DNA from 4 places in the Shewanella sp. CAL98-MNA-CIBAN-0140 genome. Region 2 is predicted to be linked to each of the others. Evidence: predicted binding sites of a transcription regulator. Region 2 holds the regulator's gene; each other region holds the start of a gene.
What was found. The regulator LexA, encoded in region 2, represses DNA repair genes until DNA is damaged. The targets are predictions, from matches to a motif close to TACTGTATNNNNATACAGTA.
Positions count from the first base shown of each region.

Region 1: a site for LexA is predicted at 2,268-2,287, ahead of AAEY93_RS04575 (DNA topoisomerase III). Genes of this name have one in related genera too.
Region 3: a site for LexA is predicted at 720-739, ahead of recA (recombinase RecA). Genes of this name have one in related genera too.
Region 4: a site for LexA is predicted at 1,042-1,061, ahead of AAEY93_RS13470 (YebG family protein). Genes of this name have one in related genera too.

Region 1 covers NZ_JBEOPI010000006.1:4,558-9,887, reverse strand. The annotation lists gene AAEY93_RS04575 (DNA topoisomerase III) at 238-2,214, opposite strand; gene purF (amidophosphoribosyltransferase) at 3,037-4,551, opposite strand; gene AAEY93_RS04565 (CvpA family protein) at 4,585-5,073, opposite strand; gene AAEY93_RS04560 (SPOR domain-containing protein) at 5,226-5,330, opposite strand, start outside.
Region 2 covers NZ_JBEOPI010000021.1:45,508-50,837, forward strand. The annotation lists gene coxB (cytochrome c oxidase subunit II) at 1-1,016, opposite strand, end outside; gene AAEY93_RS12235 (cell division inhibitor SulA) at 1,412-1,918, opposite strand; gene lexA (transcriptional repressor LexA) at 1,915-2,529, opposite strand; gene plsB (glycerol-3-phosphate 1-O-acyltransferase PlsB) at 2,794-5,217, shown strand; gene mtr (tryptophan permease) at 5,217-5,330, shown strand, end outside.
Region 3 covers NZ_JBEOPI010000047.1:1,075-6,404, reverse strand. The annotation lists gene mutS (DNA mismatch repair protein MutS) at 1-544, opposite strand, end outside; gene recA (recombinase RecA) at 832-1,896, shown strand; gene alaS (alanine--tRNA ligase) at 2,554-5,178, shown strand.
Region 4 covers NZ_JBEOPI010000024.1:67,612-72,941, reverse strand. The annotation lists gene AAEY93_RS13480 (paraquat-inducible protein A) at 1-124, opposite strand, end outside; gene AAEY93_RS13475 (paraquat-inducible protein A) at 234-860, opposite strand; gene AAEY93_RS13470 (YebG family protein) at 1,073-1,366, shown strand; gene msrC (free L-methionine (R)-S-oxide reductase MsrC) at 1,416-1,874, shown strand; gene proQ (RNA chaperone ProQ) at 2,152-2,763, shown strand; gene prc (carboxy terminal-processing peptidase) at 2,786-4,837, shown strand; gene pepN (aminopeptidase N) at 4,973-5,330, shown strand, end outside.

The sequences.
Region 1 (5,330 bases), on a different contig from region 2:
TTTGGATACTCGCTGACTCATCTACACCTTTAATTTAACTCTCTTCGATTTAGCCGCATTGTAATGATCAAGTTTTTTCTGTAGCGATTTTCATCGCTTGCTACCCTCTTAGCTTATGACGTTGTTTGTATAGCCTCTAGCCGCGAAGCGACCTAGCGCCTAGACTTTTGACTTAACAAAAAAGCGCAGCGTTCGCTTGTCACCGTTAGTTATCGCTTTTCACCACTTGTTACCCTCTTAGCTTTTCGCTTTAGCTTTCTTTTTATAAGGCTTTTTAAAACTGCGTTTCGGTGTGGTACTGGCGACACCTTGTAATGCTGATGGTAACTGGCTGGATGCTTGGGTTATTAAACCATCTAACTGGCTGAGTAATGGCTGCATAAACGCATCGTACTTCAGTCGTTTTTGGCTGATGGCATCAAGGCTGTTTTCCCATAATGCGGTCATGTCAGGTGTAGTTGCTGATTCTGGTAAGCTGCGGATCAAGCCAGTGCCAACCTGAGTGGCCAATATCGATTTACCTTGACGAATAAGGTATCCACGCTTAAATAATAATTCAATAATCCCAGCACGAGTTGCTTCGGTGCCTAGGCCGTCGGTTTCTTTGAGGATTTTCTTAATTTCACTATCAGTAACATAACGACTAATTCCGGTCATGGCGCCTAATAATGTGGCATCGGTAAAATGCTTCGGCGCTTGAGTCGTTTTCTCCAATAATTCACCACGCAGACAATGCAACACCTGCCCGTTAACCAATGGCGGTAGCGACTGAACGGCATCGTCGTTATCGTCTTCACTGTGAGTTGAACCAGTATTCGCTTGACTGTTATTAGCTTGATTTGCTGTGGCTGCCCGTTTAAAGAGCTGTTTCCAGCCTAAGCTTTTGTCTTGACGCGCTTTAGTGGTAAACAAGCCACCAGCAATCGTCACTTCAACTGCGGTTTCTGCATAAATATAAGCGGGATAAAACTGGGCTAAATATTGCCGCGCAACATGTTGGTACAACTTTGCCTCATTACCTGATAATGCAGCTAAGTTAGCCACTTTCTCGGTAGGCACAATGGCATGGTGAGCATCCACTTTACTGTCATCCCACGCTTTAGATTTAAGCTTGGCATTAGGTGAGTCGCAACCATCAACCAAGGCAGAAACGCCTTTGAGCACAGCATCCAATACTTTCGGTGCCAAAGTATGCTGCTCTTTAGGTAAATAGCGACTGTCTGAGCGCGGATAAGTAATCAATTTATGTTTTTCATACAAACTTTGGCAGGTATCAAGCACCTCTTTCGCCGATAGCCCAAAGCGTTTTGCGGCATCGATTTGCAGTGCTGATAAACTATAAGGTAATGGCGGGTTTTGGCGCTTATCTTTGGCTTCAAGTTTTGTCACTTCAGCGGGTTTACCATTAATGCGGGCAACCACATTTTCGGCTAAGCCTTTAGCTAATACCCGTCCATCTTCGTCCATATAGGGCTGGCAAGCCTCACTAGGCTTCCATTTAGCACTAAAACCTTGTTGCTGATCGGTCAGCAAATGCGCTAACACTTCATAAAAAGGTTTTGGGGTAAATGCAGTAATTTCTTCGTCGCGGCGTACGACTAACCCAAGCAAAGGCGTTTGTACTCGGCCAACTGATAATACCCCCTGATAACCGACCTTACGCCCTTGAATGGTATATGCGCGGGTCATGTTCATGCCATACAGCCAATCAGCACGGCTGCGGGCTAATGCAGAAGTCGATAAAGGAATAAACTCACGATTGCTGCGTAACTGCCCTAGCGCACGTTTGACCGCTTGGGGGTTTAAGTCGCTGATTAACAGCCGCTGTACCTGGTTAAGCTTGTCACCCTTTACGCCCAAATAAGAAATCACTTCATCGACCAGCAACTGCCCTTCTCTATCTGGATCGCCAGCATTAATTATCGATGATGCTTGCTTTACCAGTTTACGCAACACCGTAAGTTGACTGCGCGTTTTGGGTTTGGGCTGCAACTTCCACGTTTGCGGGACAATTGGCAAATGCTCGAGTTTCCACGACTTAAATGCATCATCGTACGCATCAGGCTCGGCTTGCTCTAATAAATGGCCAATACACCATGACACGCAATCACCATTGGCGGCAGTGATATAGCCATCACCTTTTTTATGTGGCTTTGGCAACACATCGGCAATCGCACGACCTAGACTGGGTTTTTCAGCAATATATAAAATCATAATCCACTGTTGGGGCGTTAGCGTTCAATATGACAAACCGAACTGCGCCACTTAACTGTATAAATTTACAGTATAGATTAGCGTTAAATACGCCAAGCTGCAAATATGAAATAATTAACCCCTTATCGGCGTAAATCATTACAATAAAAGCATAACAGCGAAAAGCCTAGAAGCTAGAGCGGACTGCGTCCTGCTAGATCGCTTCGCTGCTATAAAAGCATAACAGCGAAGAACCTAAACCCTAGAACGGACTGCGTCCTGCTAGTTCGCTTCGCGGCTATAAAAGCATAACAGCGAAGAACCTAGACCCTAGAACGGACTCCGTCCTGCTAGATCGCTTCGCTGCTATAACAGCATAACAGCGAAGAACCTAGACCCTAGAACGGACTGCGTCCTGCTAGATCGCTTCGCTGCTATAACAGCATAAAAGCGAAGAACCTAGACCCTAGAACGGACTGCGTCCTGCTAGTTCGCTTCGCGGCTATCAAAGCATAATAGCGAAGAACCTAGACCCAAGAGCGGACTGCGTCCTGCTAGATCGCTTCGCTGCTATAAAAGCATAACAGCAAAAAGCCTAGACCCTAGAACGGACTGCGTCCTGCTAGTTCGCTTGATATCGATCTTTATCGCTCGTCATCGCTTGTTATCGCTCTTATAGCCTCTAGCAGCGAAGCGTCCTAGTATCTAGGCATCTAGGCGCAGCGTTCGCTTGTTATCACTCTTATAGCCTCTAGCCGCGAAGCGTCCTAGCCTCTAGGCCTTAAAGCAAAAAAAACCAGCATCAATATGCTGGTTTTTTATCACTAACAAACAGTGGTTAACTTATGGATGACACTCATTGTGCATTTCTAAATTAGTGCCTATGTCCTTTGAGCGATTTGCTTTGGCATCATCGTTACGTAGTTGGGTTAAATGATCCAAGTAAGCTTGATCAACGTCATTGGTAATATAATGACCGTCGAACACTGATGTTTCAAAACGCTTAATCTCTGGATTTTCCATTCTTACTGCTTCAATTAAGTCGCTCAAGTCTTGGAAAATAATGCCATCGGCACCAATGATTTTGGCAATTTCGTCAGCATCACGACCATGAGCAATCAACTCATTAGAGGTCGGCATATCAATTCCGTACACGTTAGGAAAACGGATTTCAGGGGCTGCTGAAGCAAAATACACTTTCTTTGCCCCGGCTTCACGCGCCATTTCAATGATCTGCTCAGACGTGGTGCCACGAACGATTGAATCATCAACCAGTAATACGTTTTTACCTTTGAACTCAGTATTAATTGCGTTCAATTTACGACGTACTGATTTTTTACGTTCTTGCTGACCTGGCATGATAAACGTACGACCAATATAACGGTTTTTAACAAAACCTTGACGGTACGGTAAATCCATACAACGAGCAATTTCTAATGCGATATCGCACGATGTCTCTGGAATAGGAATAACGACATCAATGTCATGGTCTTCCCATTCTTTCTTAATTTTTTCGCCTAACTTAGCGCCCATGTTTACGCGACTGGCATACACAGAGATTTTGTCGATGCTCGAATCTGGACGAGCAAAATAAACGAATTCAAAAATACACGGAGCATAGCTTGGGTCTACAGCACATTGACGGGTAAATAACTGGCCATCAAGTGAAATATAAACAGCCTCACCAGGTGCTACGTCACGCATCACTTCAAAACCGACGGCATCCAAAGCAACACTTTCTGAAGCAACCATATACTCAGTACCAGTTGCGGTTTCATGCTTACCCAGTACCAAAGGACGAATACCAAATGGATCGCGGAACGCTACTAGGCCTTGGCCGATGATCATTGCCACTACCGCATAAGCACCACGGGTTTGCGCATGCACTTTGGCAACCGCATCAAACACTTCATCGGCACTTAAGGTTAAACTGCGCGTCTCTTGTAACTCATCGGCTAACAGGTTTAACAAGATTTCGGAGTCAGAGGTGGTGTTAACATGACGACGTTTTCTGACGAGGCTTTCCGCCAGATCAAGCGTATTGGTCAAGTTACCGTTATGCGCTAACGAAATACCAAATGGCGAGTTAACATAAAACGGTTGCGCCTCTGATGCACTCGAGCTGCCCGCGGTTGGATAACGAACATGTCCAATACCGGCATTACCTTGTAAACGCTGCATATGTTTAGGTTCAAACACATCTTTGACTAAGCCGTTTGCTTTACGTAAACGAAACGCATTCATGTCAACAGTCACAATACCTGCTGCGTCTTGACCACGATGTTGAAGCACAGTCAGCGCATCATAAATGGTCTGATTAACTGTTGATTTTCCTACTATTCCGACGATACCACACATGGGTAAGGTTCCTCACTGTAAAGTGTTTTATGATTATATTTTGGGTACAAAGCTTGAGGTATTTTCGACATAGTCAAAAAACCACTGAATAACCACGCCAAATTCAGGTACAAGTACAGAATCCTGCCACCATTTCGTGTCAGGGAATGCCGTAAAAGCATCCATAAAAAACAGTAATGCGCTAACAATTAACGCGCCACGAATGGCACCAAAACACAGGCCTAAAACACGGTCTGTGCCCGATAAGCCTGTTTTGGCCACTAACTGGCCTAACAAATAATTAACGAGTGCCCCTAGGATCAGGGTAATGATAAAAAGAATGGCAATCGCGACACCGTTTCTGACTAACTCGTCCTGCATTTGGGTTAAATGAGCAGCAAGATCAAGATAAAACTGGCTAGCAATAAAGAAAGCGGCAAACCAAACCACAAGAGACATGGCTTCTTTGGCAAATCCGCGGATCAAACTAATAATAGTTGATAACCCGATGACAATAATAATTGCGTAATCAATCCAAACCATGGAGATGGGGATCCGGTATAGGGTTCAAGACGGCGAGATTCTAACAGAGACAGAGATGTTTCTCACCTCTGATTGCACAAATTATTCTTGCGTGATTAAGAACAATCAAATTGTAAATATTAATCACCCAAGCATAATACCGTCTGAATAGGTTATTGTTCCTGTGGATTATAGGCTACGATTTTGCCTTTTAATCCGGTTAATTTGAATATAGGTTGCTGACGAGCTTTAAGTTTTTCTTCTGACACTTCAGGGCC
Region 2 (5,330 bases):
AGTTGCTTGGCAAAGGCTTGCATTGCGGTGCCTGGTTTACCGTTTAATACAATATTGAGGTGATCGTCAACAGGGCCTTTTATGATAGGACTGCCAATCAATGATGGGAATACACCGGGAAGACCCGCCCCATTAGGTTGGTGACAAGCGGCGCACCGCGCTATGTACACTTGCTCGCCCTGCGTGTTTAGTTCTTCAAGGGACAAGGTTTGTGACATTGATGCGGCTGCAGCGACTGCAGCATTATTGGCCAGTTGTTTTTGTTCAACTAACCAATTATCAAAATCAGTCTCCGATAAGGCTTGTACCACAATAGGCATAAATCCATGGTCTTTACCGCATAACTCAGCACATTGACCGCGATAAGTTCCAGGCTTATCAATACGAGTCCAGGCTTCGTTGATAAAGCCTGGGTTGGCATCTTTTTTAACCGCGAAAGCGGGTACCCACCATGAGTGGATAACATCATCAGATGTCATCAAGAAACGCACCTTTTGATTGATGGGCAGTACTAGCGGCTTATCGACTTCAAGGAGGTAATTTTCGCCTTTGGCCTCACGGCCATCAATTTGCTCTCTGGGGGTGGATAATGAGCTGTAAAATTCGATGTCTTTATCAAAATAGCTGTAGTGCCATTTCCACTGTGACCCAGTAATTTTGATGGTCAGATCGGCATCGCTGGGATCTTCCATGGCAATTAAGGTTTTAGTGGCTGGAATAGCCATTCCGATTAAGATAATGAAAGGGATGACGGTCCAAGCAATTTCCACTTTGGTACTTTCGTGAAAATTGGCCGCAACGGCACCTTTTGATTTGCGGTGATAAATCATCGAATAAATCATGATCCCAAACACCACTAACCCAATAGCACAACAGATGTAAAGAATCGTCATATGGAGGTCATAAACCTTACCACTGATATCCGTCACGCCTTGGGTCATGTTGAGGGGCATTTCTGTTGCCCCAAGCGGAAGTGCTACCCACACAACCAATAAAAAATACAACCATTGCTTCACAAGACTACTCCCCTGCTAATTGCAAAATAGCAACTACAAAGAAAAGTCACACAGTAAATCTCAGCTCTATGCAAACTCTTCGGTTCCCGAAAAAAGCTTGATGAACTCAAAGTACTCTGGTGGTTGTATACAGACTGTCTACGCTTTTATTGTTAGCTGTGCACCACGCTTGTACCTACGACTGAACTTATCAATTTCTATTTGGATTATTTGTCTGACAGTAATCTTGATTACTGTCATTTTATCCAATTAAAGATGAAGAATGTTTCATCCTTGTTAACCACATTACTTGTAGATTAAACATTGATCAAGATCACTTTGTTGGTAAATAGGCTAAAAAAAGATGAAAAAAAGCCCTGAATTCAATGCAGGGCTTGGTAATTAAGGATTTATGCTTAGTGAAATGAGCAAAAATTACCTGCTCCACTTGTTAATGTAGAGTTAACAAGTTGATGTTTGTGAGGTAAGTGAGCATTCACATTTTCAATTACCACGCCTAATGCTCGCGCGCTCTTAGCGACAATTTCCAATCGACGACTATCGCGAGCATCGAGTGAACTTGTCCAAGTAACCACTGCACTAGAAGTTCCGCTCGTGAGAGCTTTTTCCATGGCCCATAATGTTTCGACTTCATCTTTGGTGTGCACCAGTAAAATACGATCCATTCTCACTCCAGCACTGGCCAGCATATGCTTATAGCCTATGTGAGGTGGACTAATTAATACAATCCATCTGCCTTGTTGGCTCAACGTCGCCAGTTGGCTACACAATTGACTCAGTTCTGCTTCACCTTGGGTGACAGTTTGTAATGTTTGAATGGTTTGGTTGCCATGCAGATCTGTTTCAGTTAAATCTACCCATAAGCCTGGGTGACGTGGCGCTACGCCCATTAGTTTGTTCATGACCAATCTCCATTACGGATAACGCCAACTGCAAGCCCTTCGATGGTTAGGCTTTGGCAACTTAAATCTACTTTTATCGGGTTATAATCTTCATTTTCTGCATGCAGATAAATCATATTACCTTTTTGTTCGAATCGTTTTACGGTGACGTCATCATCAACACGCGCCACCACAACCTGACCATTACGCGCTTGTTGCATTTTATGTACAGCGAGCAAGTCGCCTTCTAAAATACCAATGTTTTTCATGCTATCACCACGAACCCGTAATAAAAAATCTGCGGCGGGTTTAAACATATTTGGGTCGACTTGATAATATTGTTCTACATGCTCTTGCGCCAAAATAGGCTCTCCAGCAGCAACTTGTCCAATGAGTGGCAGACCGATTTCAAGCTGTTCTTCATGAGGTAAACGAATACCTCTCGAGGTACCAGGTATGATCTCGATAAAACCTTTTTTGGCTAATGCTTTTAAATGCTCTTCGGCGGCATTAGCACTTTTAAAGCCAAGACGACTCGCAATTTCAGCACGAGTGGGTGGCATACCTGTTTCGGTGATATTGTTTTTAATTAAGTCTAAAATTTCTGCTTGGCGCGGCGTTAACGGTCTCATGATGGTTCCTGTCTTTTTATACAGTGACTGTCATTATACACAGTGTTTTTGTTCGTGCAAGTATTAACCAACTCTTTTTTGAATATTGTTGGTCAAGTATCATTCAACAACCTGTTTCTATTAGTTATTGTGTATTGATTGTCTGATGTTATTTCTGATAGTGAGAACTCAAGCGTAAAGATAAATCGGTCTGATAGTGTAAGCAGGCTGGTTTCTGGTATCCTATACGACAATATTACAGTGGCTTATGTTGCGAAAATAACCATGTCAAAACCAGATTCAATATTTTTACGAGCGTTAAAATGGATTCAAAAATCGATGGTACTCACGGTTGTTGTGCCACATGATCCTTTTGACGATCTTAATTTAGATCCATCTAAACCTCTGATTTATGTTATGAAAACAGAATCAATCAGTGATGCCGCTGCATTAAGCGAAATCACTGAGAGCTTTGGTATGCCCAGTCCATATGAGCCACTGCAATTGGATGGCCTCAAAGTATCACGCATCGTTTGTCTTGAAGGCCGCAAACCGCTTTTTGGTAAACGCGAAAGCGGTGAAAAATTTATTAATAGTTTTACCAGTCTGTTAGCGCTTCATCGTCAATGTCCTGAGTTAGATATTCAGTTGGTGCCTGTGAGCCTTTATTGGGGTCGCACACCGGGTAAAGAAGATGACAGCATGAAAGCGGCTTTTTTTGAAAGGGAAAACCCGACCTGGCTGCGAAAATGGCTAATGATTTTGTTTCTAGGTCGCCACAATTTTGTACAGTTTTCTAATGCATTATCGCTTCGTCTTATGGCTGATGAACACGGTACCGATAAAAGAATTGCTCACAAATTAATCCGTGTTGCGCGAGTGCATTTCCGCCGTCAACGCAAAGTGATGACAGGGCAGCAATTACCGAATCGGCAAGTGCTTTTTGCGTCGTTACTTAAATCTGATGCAATCAAGAAAGCCATTGAAGAAGAGTCGGTAAACAAAAAAGTATCTGTCGAGAAAGCCCGTGAAACCGCCATTGAATACCTTGATGAAATTGCCGCTGACTATTCTGATAGTTTTGTGCGCATTGCCGAGCGCTTCCTCACTTGGTTATGGAACAAATTATACAGTGGTATCAATATCAAAGGTGCAGAACAGATAAGGCAGTTACATCATGACGGCCATGAAATTGTCTATGTGCCTTGTCATCGTAGTCATATGGATTACTTACTGTTGTCATATATTTTGTATTATCAGGGTATGGTTCCACCGCACATTGCTGCCGGTATTAATCTTAACTTTTGGCCTGCTGGGCCTATGTTCCGTCGTGGCGGAGCATTCTTTATCCGTCGTAGTTTTAATGGAAAAAAACTCTATACCGCAGTATTTCGTGAATACTTAGATCAGTTATTTGCTAAGGGCTATTCGGTCGAGTATTTCACTGAAGGTGGTCGTTCTCGTACCGGGCGTTTGCTAGCGCCTAAAACCGGTATGTTAGCGATGACTATTAATAGTGTGTTACGTGGCATTGAACGCCCTGTGACCTTAGTGCCTGTGTATTTAGGTTATGACCATGTGATGGAAGTGGCCACTTACCATAAAGAATTAAGCGGTAAGAAAAAGAAAAAAGAATCTGTTTGGCAGTTATTTGGGGCTCTGCGTAAATTAGGCAATTTTGGCCAAGGTTATGTGAACTTTGGTGAGCCGATTAATTTACAACATTTCTTAAACGAGCAGGCGCCAGAATGGCGTAAAGAGATTGCGAACGATCCTGATCAGAAACCATCATGGTTTACCCCATCGGTCAACTTACTAGCCAATCGTGTAATGACCAATATCAACGGCGCTGCTGCGGCCAGCTCGGTGACATTGACCAGTTTAGTGTTATTGGCATCAGAGCAAAATGCATTAGAAAGAAGCCAGTTAGAACGTCAGCTTGATTTGTATTTAGCATTACTTAACACAGTGCCTTATACCCATTACGCATCCGTTGCAGAGGGTAATGGCAAGTCAATTGTTGATCATTGTCTGTCGTTAAATAAGTTTGTCAGTACTAAGGACCTTATTGGCGAGATAATTTCGGTTGATGAAAAAGTTGCTATTACCATGAGTTATTACCGTAATAATATTATTCATTTAATGGCATTACCTTCACTCATCGCCAGTTGTTTAGTGCACTATGATGTGTGCGATCGCACCCGAATCCATGCCATAGTGATGGATTTTTACCCATTACTTAAAGCTGAACTTTTTATGGGTATTGATGATGTTCCTAAACATGTAGATTGCATTTTAGACTTTATGGTTGAACAAGGTCTGTTGAGCGGTAGCGATCAGTTGGTGATCACGCTTCACCATATTACTCAAGTGTTACTGCTTGCTGAAACCATCAATGAGACGTTGCAACGCTATGCCATTATCTTTAATTTACTGGCGATAAATCCGGAGCTTGAGCGTTCAGGATTGGAAACCGATAGTCATATGTTAGCCCAACGTTTAGGGGCTCTACATGGCATTACCGCACCAGAATTTTATGATAAAAAGTTGTATAACACCTTGAGCGTGAAACTAAAAGAATTGGGATATTTATGCAGTGTCGAGAATCGTTCTGAAGTGATAAGAATTCGAGATAATGCCAATAAATTACTCAGTTCTTCAGTAAGACAAACCATTGTTGATAGTGTGGCAGCGGAGCACGGACAATAATGGCCAACCACATGAATGCAGCAAAGCATCGAGCTAGCGGTAAGTCAGTATTGGGTGGGGCGATGATTATTGCTGGGACCACAGTCGGTGCGGGCATGTTTTCCTTGCCGGTC
Region 3 (5,330 bases), on a different contig from region 2:
AAAGTAATTCGGCAGGATTCGTGCGTTGTAATTCAGCTTCTAATGCTTCACGGGTGGGTAACTCTGCAACCACAAAACGACCTGATGAAATATCCAGTGTGGCATATCCAAATCCGTTTTTACCTTGATAAAGTGCCGCCAGTAAATTGTCTTGTTTTTCTTGCAGTAGGGCTTCGTCGGTTAGAGTGCCTGGAGTGACAATACGCACGACTTGGCGTTCTACTGGACCTTTTGATGTTGCGGGGTCACCAATTTGCTCACAAATGGCCACAGACTGACCTATGTTAACTAATTTTGCTAAATAGCCCTCAACGGCATGATAGGGAATACCTGCCATGGGAATAGGATCGCCGCCACTTTTCCCGCGAGCGGTGAGAGAAATGCCCAACATTTCAGAAGCGCGTTTAGCATCATCGTAAAACAGTTCATAAAAATCACCCATCCGATAAAACAATAACATATCAGCATGAGCAGCTTTTAAGCTCAAATACTGACGCATCATCGGGGTGTGTTTTTCTAAATCGCTGGTATCAATTACTGTCATTATGAACACTTCACTATTTAATCAATCTTAGGGGGCGTAATTTTATGGGGCTAATCTTAACAATATTTGTCCCCAGCGTATAAATAGATTCATAATAAAAAGTATATCTGGATAAAATATTGATGTGAAAAGGCAATTATCACAGGTTAAAAAATAAATTGCGCTCAGCACTTGATACTGTATGACTATACAGTATACTGATGAACATACTGAAATGGTTTACATCATTTCACCTAAGTCAAAACAGCATTTTACTAAACGTATTGAATGCCTTAGAGGGTTTTATAATGAAGGTTGATCCAAATAAAGAGAAAGCACTTGCCGCCGTTTTAAGTCAGATTGAAAAGCAATTTGGTAAAGGCTCAATTATGAAGTTGGGCGAAGATCGCACAATGGATGTTGAAACTATCTCTACCGGTTCACTTTCATTGGATGTCGCTCTAGGTGCGGGTGGTTTGCCACTGGGACGTATCGTTGAAGTCTACGGCCCAGAGTCATCAGGTAAAACGACGTTAACTCTGGAAGTGATTGCAGCGGCGCAACGCGAAGGTAAAACCTGTGCGTTTATTGATGCTGAGCATGCACTTGACCCTATTTATGCCAAAAAGCTAGGCGTAGATATTGATAACTTACTTTGTTCACAGCCAGACACCGGTGAGCAAGCATTAGAAATTTGTGATGCGTTAACCCGCTCTGGTGCTGTCGACGTTATTGTGGTCGATTCTGTTGCAGCGTTAACGCCAAAAGCTGAAATTGAAGGTGAAATTGGTGATTCGCATATGGGCCTAGCCGCTCGTATGATGAGCCAAGCAATGCGTAAACTTGCTGGTAACCTCAAGCAATCTAATACTTTGCTTATTTTCATTAACCAAATTCGGATGAAAATTGGTGTTATGTTCGGTAGTCCAGAAACGACTACTGGTGGTAACGCGCTTAAGTTCTACGCTTCAGTTCGTTTAGATATTCGTCGTATAGGTGCAATTAAAGAGGGCGACGAAGTCGTGGGTAATGAAACCCGCGTTAAAGTGGTTAAAAACAAAATTGCCGCTCCATTCAAGCAAGCTGAATTTCAAATTCTTTATGGACAAGGTATTAATCGTACCGGTGAGTTAGTTGACTTAGGCGTTGCTCATAAGCTGGTTGATAAAGCGGGTTCTTGGTACAGTTACAAAGGCGAAAAAATTGGTCAAGGCCGCTCTAATGCGGGTAAGTTTCTAACTGAAAACCCAGCCATTGCCAGTGAAATCAATACCACTCTTCGTGCTATGTTATTGAACGGTGGTGCTAATGCATCAGGCTCAAAAACTGAAAATGATGAGAATGTCGATCTTGAAACTGGCGAGGTATTCTAAGCCAGTCAGTCAAATATATCGCGGTAGCGCATCTTGCGCGCCGCGAATATTCCCGCCATGAAATATCCTGTAAGTACATACGCACTTAATGATGTTCCTAATGATGAGTCAGTATAATGACCCTAACAATAGTGATTAGCAGTTAACGATCCTATCACTTCAATATGTTTTTTATCATTGAGTACATGAGTACATGAGTACATGAGTACAGCATAAGTGTTAATGGTATTAATACTTATACCCCGTAGTTATTCACTGTTTTAACATCAACGTCCAACAAAGCCCACCTCAAGTAGCCATTTTTATATCTGCAACTTACGCGTAGCAACACACGACTCGTTAAAGCAGCCAGCCTCTTATTGATTACTTTTTACTGCTAATTTGTGTTCATGAACAAATTACTTTCTGTTAAGACCCGCTAATATTTATTGCACTCAATCTAATAGCCCTATTTATAACGCCTAATTGCAATAGTAATGCCTATGGTCAGTGGATTTTAATATTTGCTTGTTATTGGCTACTCTTATGGATTTCAACTAAGAGGGGAATCAAACCACTCATCTCGCATGTTGACGTAAATTCAGTATATAATGCCAACATTTACTGGCTTGCATGCCAAGCTCGTTACTTTTGTATTTTCTCTATTCAGGACCATTTATGTTTCAGACTACAGCAGAGTTAAGAAGTGCATTTTTAAAGTACTTTGAAGATAACGGACATCAGGTTGTTGATAGCAGCTCGCTCGTTCCCACCAATGACCCAACACTGTTATTTACCAATGCGGGCATGAACCAATTTAAAGATGTGTTCCTCGGTATGGATAAGCGTAATTACAGCCGCGCAACAACATCTCAGCGTTGTGTTCGTGCGGGCGGTAAGCATAATGATCTTGATAATGTGGGTTATACCGCTCGTCACCATACCTTTTTTGAAATGCTAGGTAACTTCAGTTTTGGCGATTACTTTAAAGAAGATGCGATTCGATTCGCATGGACCTTTTTAACCGAAACACTCAAGCTGCCAAAAGAACGCTTATGTGTCACCATTTATGAAACAGATGACGAAGCCTATGACCTATGGACTAAAAAAATTGGTGTGTCAGCTGAAAACATGATCCGTATTGGCGATAACAAAGGTGCATCGTTTGCGTCAGATAACTTCTGGCAGATGGGTGATACCGGACCTTGTGGCCCTTGTAGCGAGATTTTCTACGATCATGGCGATCATATTTGGGGTGGCCGCCCTGGCACACCTGAAGAAGATGGCGATCGCTTTATTGAAATTTGGAATATTGTATTTATGCAGTATAACCGTCAAGCAGACGGTGAAATGTTGCCACTACCTAAACCTTCAGTCGATACCGGCATGGGTATTGAGCGTATTGCTGCCATTATGCAGGGTGTACATTCAAACTACGAAATCGATATTTTTAAGCAGTTGATTGCTCAAGCCGCTAATATTATTGGTATTACTGATTTAGAAGATAAGTCACTACGCGTCATCGCTGATCATATCCGTTCATGTGCATTTTTAATTGCCGATGGTGTGATGCCATCAAATGAAGGCCGCGGTTACGTATTACGTCGCATTATTCGCCGAGCTGTTCGCCATGGCAATAAGCTTGGTGCGACTGACGCCTTTTTCTATAAATTAGTGCCAACGCTTATCAGCGTAATGGGCGATGCCGCAAATGGGTTAACACAATCTCAAGCCATTGTTGAAAAAGCCTTAAAAGCCGAAGAAGAGCAGTTTGCCCGTACCCTTGAGCGCGGTTTAGTGATTTTAGATGGCGCGCTGAACACCCTCCAAGGTGATACTTTAGATGGCGACACCGTATTTAAGCTGTATGACACCTATGGTTTCCCTATTGATTTAACGGCTGATGTTTGTCGTGAACGCGATATTAATGTTGATGAAGCCGGCTTTGACGTTGCAATGGCGCAGCAAAGAAGCCGTGCGCAAGCCGCAGGTAACTTTGGTGCAGATTATAATAGTCAGCTAATTATTGATGCACAAACCTCTTTCAGTGGTTATACCGAACTCACAGGGCAGCCGAACGTAATTGCTTTATATGTTGACGGTAAAGCGGTTGATACCGTGGTTGCGGGTCAAGATGCCGTTGTCGTATTAGACAACACCCCATTTTATGCTGAGGCAGGTGGGCAGGTGGGTGATAAAGGCCAACTGACAGCCGATGGTGTGGTATTTAACGTTGCTGATACGCATAAGTTTGGTCCGGCTACAGGTCATGAGGGTCAATTAACTCAAGGCCAATTAGTGCTAGGCCAGCAGTTAACCGCGCAAGTGGATAAAAAGTTACGTCATCGTACTCAGTTAAATCATTCCGTGACTCACTTATTGCATGCTGCATTACGCCAAGTGTTAGGTTCTCATGTGTCTCAAAAAGGCTCATTAGTGAACCCTGAACGCCTACGTTTTGACTTTGCTCATTCTGAAGCGCTCAAACCATCAGAGTTGAAAGCTGTAGAAGACTTAGTTAACACCCAAATTCGCCGTAACCATGCACTTTGCACCACTGAAATGGCCATTGATGAAGCTAAAGAAAAAGGCGCAATGGCATTATTTGGTGAGAAATACGATGATCAGGTACGTGTTGTCACTATGGGCGATTTCTCTATCGAGTTATGTGGCGGTACTCATGTTGGCCGCACGGGCGATATTGGTTTATTTAAAATCACTTCAGAGGGCGGTATTGCTGCAGGTGTGCGTCGTATTGAAGCCGTCACGGGTGTTGCTGCTATGGCTTATATTGCCGATCAGCAAGCCGTGTTAGATGAAACCGCGCAACTACTTAAATCAGACAGTGCATCTGTTGTGGCTAAATTAAAAGCGCAGTTAGATAAAGTCAAACAGTTAGAAAAAGAGTTGTCTCAGTTGAAAGATAAGTTAGCCGCAGCAGCCAGTGCCGATATGGCTGGGGATGCAGTGGAGATAAATGGTGTTAAACTATTAGTTAAACAGCTTAATGGTATTGACCCAGGTTCACTCCGTGGTTTACAAGATGAGCTAAAGCAAAAACTAAAGTCTGCGATTATTGTGCTCGGCACAGCTAAAGACGGTAAAGTGAATTTAATTGCTGGCGTCAGCAATGATTTAACTAAAAAGGTCAAAGCGGGCGAGCTCGTGGCAATGGTTGCACAACAGGTTGGTGGTAAGGGCGGTGGTCGTCCAGATATGGCACAAGCGGGTGGTTCTCAGCCTGAGAATCTAGCCGCAGCATTAGCCCTTGTGGAACCATGGGTAAACGAACGTTTACGTTAATGAAATCTGTAGATTAGCGTTTTTGATAGCAATTGAGACATGGAGTCTAAGATATGCGACTTTATGTCTTGAGTGCCATGAGCAGATTTGGCATAGTGAACTATCTTGCTAGCAGTAAAAGCGTTTAAAAGGATTGTTAGTTGGACAGTACT
Region 4 (5,330 bases), on a different contig from region 2:
GTAAAGCCCAACTTTGCTGAATGCTGGCATAATTTCGACTACTTAACTGGCTAAAACAGCGTCGACAATGACTACTCGTCGTCAGATTAACCTTGCGACAAACGGGACATAAACATAAGCCCATTTTTTTCCCCTGCAAATGCGTGGGAGTATTCGCGGTCGGCGCGTCTTTAAACTCATCAACCGATTCGGTAGGGAGCAAGGTCGGTTTATCTGGGGGTGCAATAGGAAGATTAGTCATCAACATAACCCCACATATGTTCTAGGTTATATTCACGTTGTAAAAATAAAATGATGATAAACAACATCGTAAAACAGAAGGTACCCATACCGAAATACACATCTGAAAAATCAGATAATTGGAATGCCGACACTAAAAAGCTAATCACATAAATTTCTAACATGGTCATTTGCGATATTAAGCCATGGTTTTTTAACAATGTGGTGTACGCTCTTTGCCAAAATGAACTGTGTAATTTTAGCTTTACAACGACAACCTGAGTCAGAATCGACAATATTAATAATCCAGGGGCGATAACAGCCGCAACCATGACGGCTAAGCCGACAACCCAATAACCTTCAGACCAAACTGTCACCGCGGCATGCATGACTGTTGTCGTGCGGACACTGCCAAGAAAGTGAATTTCTAATACAGGTAATAAATTGGCCGGAATAAAGATAACTAATGCTGCAATGCATAACGCCAGCATGCCATTAATAGAACAATAAGGAGAATCATAAAGAGCAGTATGACAACGAGGACAAAGCGCTCTAGCACTAGAGGGCAAGGCTCGTTTTCTCACCGCCAAATCACATGATTGGCATAACGTTATAGAATCATGATCATCAAATTCATGCATGAAGAATTAGTCTAATCCATTGTGAAACACATTATTGGGTAGCGAAGAGTTAAGCCTCTCTGCTTTGCCTTATATTGGCAGATAAATGAGTCTGTTGTTCAACAATCTCAATTTTCTGTGTTTGATAATATCAGAATAATCAGAACACTTGCATCATAAGTTAACTATGTGAGATTCTATGCACTGTATATAAAAACAGTGAGGATTACATCATGGCAGTGATAACCCAATTTGTCGTGGTCAGAGAAGGGGTGGAGAAGATGACATTTATATCGAAGAAAGAGGCTGATGCCTACGATAAGATGCTTGATATTTCCGATAACCTGGTGCCGTTTCTTATTAAGGCGGACCTCGGACTTGATGAAAATAAATGCGAACAACTGGCATTTTATCTAGCAAACAATAAAGATGAGCTTTCTAACTTGCTAAAAGGCATCGTACAGGTTAAAAACGCTCCTACAGCCAAAACCAAAAAGACTGCGGCTAAAAATACACCACTAGAATAGCGGCGTTAATCACTCTGTTTTCGAGTGAATGTCAGCTTAAGGAATGGAAATGAAAACCGAATTTTACCAAACATTAAATCGTCAAGCACAAGCTTTACTTGAAGGCGAAGATGATTTAATTGCGGCAATGGCAAATTTTTCAGCGTTGCTAAACGACAACTTAGCAGACCTCAACTGGGCTGGTTTTTATATCAAGCGTGGTGAGCAATTAGTACTAGGGCCTTTTCAAGGTAAAGTGGCTTGTACCCGTATCATTATGGGTAAAGGTGTATGTGGCACTGCTGCAGCGGAAAATAAAACCCAACGAGTGGCAGACGTGCATCAATTTGACGGCCATATAGCATGTGATTCTGCCAGTAACTCAGAAATAGTGATCCCTGTTAGACACGGCCATGAGGTTGTGGCAGTGTTAGATATCGACAGCCCATTATTGAATCGATTCGATCAAGATGATCAAATTGGTTTAGAATATATGGTAAAAAGCTTCGAAACTTGCCTATTTGGTTAAATAGCGAACAATTTTGATTAAATCATGGTCGCATTCGCTGTCGCGGGCTTTATAATATGCCGCTGTACGCATTTGTGCTGGATTTACTGATGATCGATGATTAAGCTGACAGTAAGTTTGGTTAAATTGTTAAGGTTTGTTTCTATGACTTTAGCAAACGAGCGGATAGTGATATTTTGTACGTTGAGCCTTAACAGTAAGGTTTAACGAAAGATGAACGACTGCATGGCAAATCTAATGCCGCATAATCAGTCCCTTTATTAACGTGGAAGTAAAAATGGAATCAACAGACAAGTTGACCGACACCAACGCAATTTTAGCGTATTTATATGAAACCTTTCCTTTATGCTTTATTGCTGAAGGCGAAACTAAACCATTAAAAATTGGTTTGTTTCAAGACTTGGCTGAACGGTTAGCTGATGATTCTAAAGTCAGTAAAACACAATTACGTGTAGCGCTTCGTCGTTACACAAGCAGCTGGCGCTACTTGAAAGGCGTTAAAGCGGGTGCCAAACGTATCGATCTTGAAGGTAATGAATGTGCTGAGTTAGAACAAGAACACATCGACCATGCTATTCTTACACTGAAAGAAAGCCAAGAGAAAGCCAAAGCCAAGCGTCAAGCGTTAGCGCCTAAAAAGCCTGCTAAGAAAGTTGCGCCTAAACGTGCTCCAGTGGTTAAGAAAGAACGTCCAGCTGCAGTAGTTGCGCCAGTCATTAAACTTGTGCCTGCAAAGCTTGAAGATTTGAAACAAAAGCAACGTGTGAATGTTAAATTAGGAGCCACACCAGTACCCGGTGTTGTGACTGATATTAATAAAGAAGATGTGCTTGTTCAGTTAGATACTGGCTTATCCATCAAAGTACGTGCCGAACACATACTATTATAGAAAATTTAAGGAGTACTTGTTGATGCGAAAACTTACCTTGGCCGCGTCAATTGCCTGTTTATTTGTCGGCTTTTCGGCATGGGCAATTTCACCAACGATTCAAATCAGCGAGTTACCTAAACTAGCACAAGAGCCACAGCATAAAGTGGCTAGCAAGCGAGTAACAACTTTGTTTACTCGCTCGCATTATCACCGTTTTAATCTCGATAATGCATTTTCTGAACAAATCTATTCTCGCTTTCTTGAGCAGCTTGATTATCGCCGTAATGTGCTGACTGCGGCAGACATTGCTAGCTTTAGTCAATATCAAAATCTGTTTGATAATATGCTCGAGTCAGGCAATATTAGCGCAGCATTTAAGATGTACGATGTGGTGCAAAAGCGTCGTTATGAACGTTTTTCTTACGCCTTGTCTTTGCTTGATAAAGAATTTGATTTTACCAAAGCAGGCGATTCGTATGAATTTGATCGCAAAGATGCTGCTTGGCCAAAAGATGAAGCCGAAGTTAATGACCTTTGGCGTCAGCGGGTTAAATACGATGCGTTAAACCTAAAGTTAACCGGAAAAAAATGGCCTGACATTGTTGAAGTGCTCGAGAAGCGTTATAACAATGCCATTAAGCGTTTAAGCCAAACCCAAAGTGAAGACGTATTTCAAACCGTGATGAACGCGTTTGCTCGCAGCGTTGAACCTCATACAAGTTATTTATCTCCCCGCAATGCAGAACGTTTCCAAATGGAAATGAACTTAAGCCTCGAAGGCATTGGTGCTGTGTTACAAATGGATGATGACTATACCGTTATCAAAAGTTTAGTAGCCGGAGGCCCGGCCGCAAACAGTGAAAAGTTATCACCTGAAGATCGAATTGTCGGTGTTGGCCAAAAAGATGGCGATGTAGTTGACGTTATCGGTTGGCGTTTAGATGATGTTGTTGACCTGATTAAAGGGCCAAAGGGCAGTGAAGTTGTTTTACAAATTTTACCGAAAAAAGGTGGTGCGAATGCTAAGCCTTTTGAACTGGTCATTACCCGAGATAAAATTCGCTTAGAAGATCGCGCTGCGACCTCAAAAGTGGTTGAGCCTAAAGAAGGTCAATATGCGGATCGTAAAATTGGGGTGATCCAGATCCCTGGTTTTTATATGAATTTATCTCAAGATGTAGCCAAAGAAATTACTCAACTTGAAAAAGACAATGTTGAAGGCATTATTATTGACCTTCGTGGTAATGGCGGCGGCGCGTTAACGGAAGCAACATTACTGACAGGCTTGTTTATTGATAAGGGTCCAGTGGTTCAAATCCGGGATGCCAATGGTGGTATTAATCAAAATAGTGATAACGATGGTGTCAGTGCATACAATGGCCCATTAACTGTGATGGTTGATCGTTATAGTGCATCAGCATCAGAGATTTTTGCAGCGGCTTTACAAGATTATGACCGTGCACTTATTGTGGGTGAATCGACCTTTGGTAAAGGAACCGTTCAGCAACATAAGAGTTTAGGTCGAATTTATGACATGTATGAAAAACCGATTGGTCACGTGCAATATACCATAGCTAAATTTTACCGTATTAATGGGGGCAGTACTCAGTTAAAAGGCGTCACTCCTGATGTGAGTTTTCCGACTGCATTAGCGCCTGGTGAATACGGCGAGTCAGAAGAGAAAAATGCCTTACCATGGGATAAAGTTCCAGTAGCTCAGTACAGCACGCTAGGAAATATTACCCCGATGTTGATCCAAAATCTTGATGCGAAGCATAAAGAACGGATCAGTAAAGATGTTGAGTTCAGTTATATTTATCAAGATATTAATGAGTTTAAAAAACATCATAAAGACAAAACGATATCGCTTGTTGAAAGCGAACGTATGGCCTCTCGTGAAGACGATGATAAGCGCGCTCTAGACCGGGCAAATGCTCGTAGAGTCCATGATGGTTTGGCTGCGGTAAAGTCTTTAGATGACATAGAAAAGAGCGATGACAGTAAGTTACCTGATGCCTTTTTAGATGAAACTGCTTATATTACACTCGATATGGCCGATGCTGAAAAAATGGCTAAAACAAGCCTAAAGTAATTTATGATAACTGTTAAAAAACGCGCTTAAGGCGCGTTTTTTATTAATCACAATAATTAATAATGATGCCAATTTTTTAAGTTTACACCCCAATATCATCAAACTGGCTTCAGTACTGTTCGACAAGGATCCTGTATGAATCAAGCTCAAGAAAAACACCTAAAAGATTATGCAAAGCCTGCCTTTACCATTTCCCATATTGATTTGAACGTTATTCTCGATGGTAAAAACACTAAAGCCACTGCTGTCAGCAAAGTGATCCGTAATGGCGATCATCAACATGATTTAGTGCTTGATGGTGAACAACTTTCACTTAGTTCGGTGAAGATTAACGGTGTGGCGGCAAATTATCGTCAACATGATAGCCAGTTGACGATCACCACAGAACAGACAGAATTTGAATTAGAGGTCATCACTTTACTCGATCCTGAGACTAACTCTAGTCTTGAAGGTCTTTACATGTCAGATGGTGCTTATTGCACCCAATGTGAAG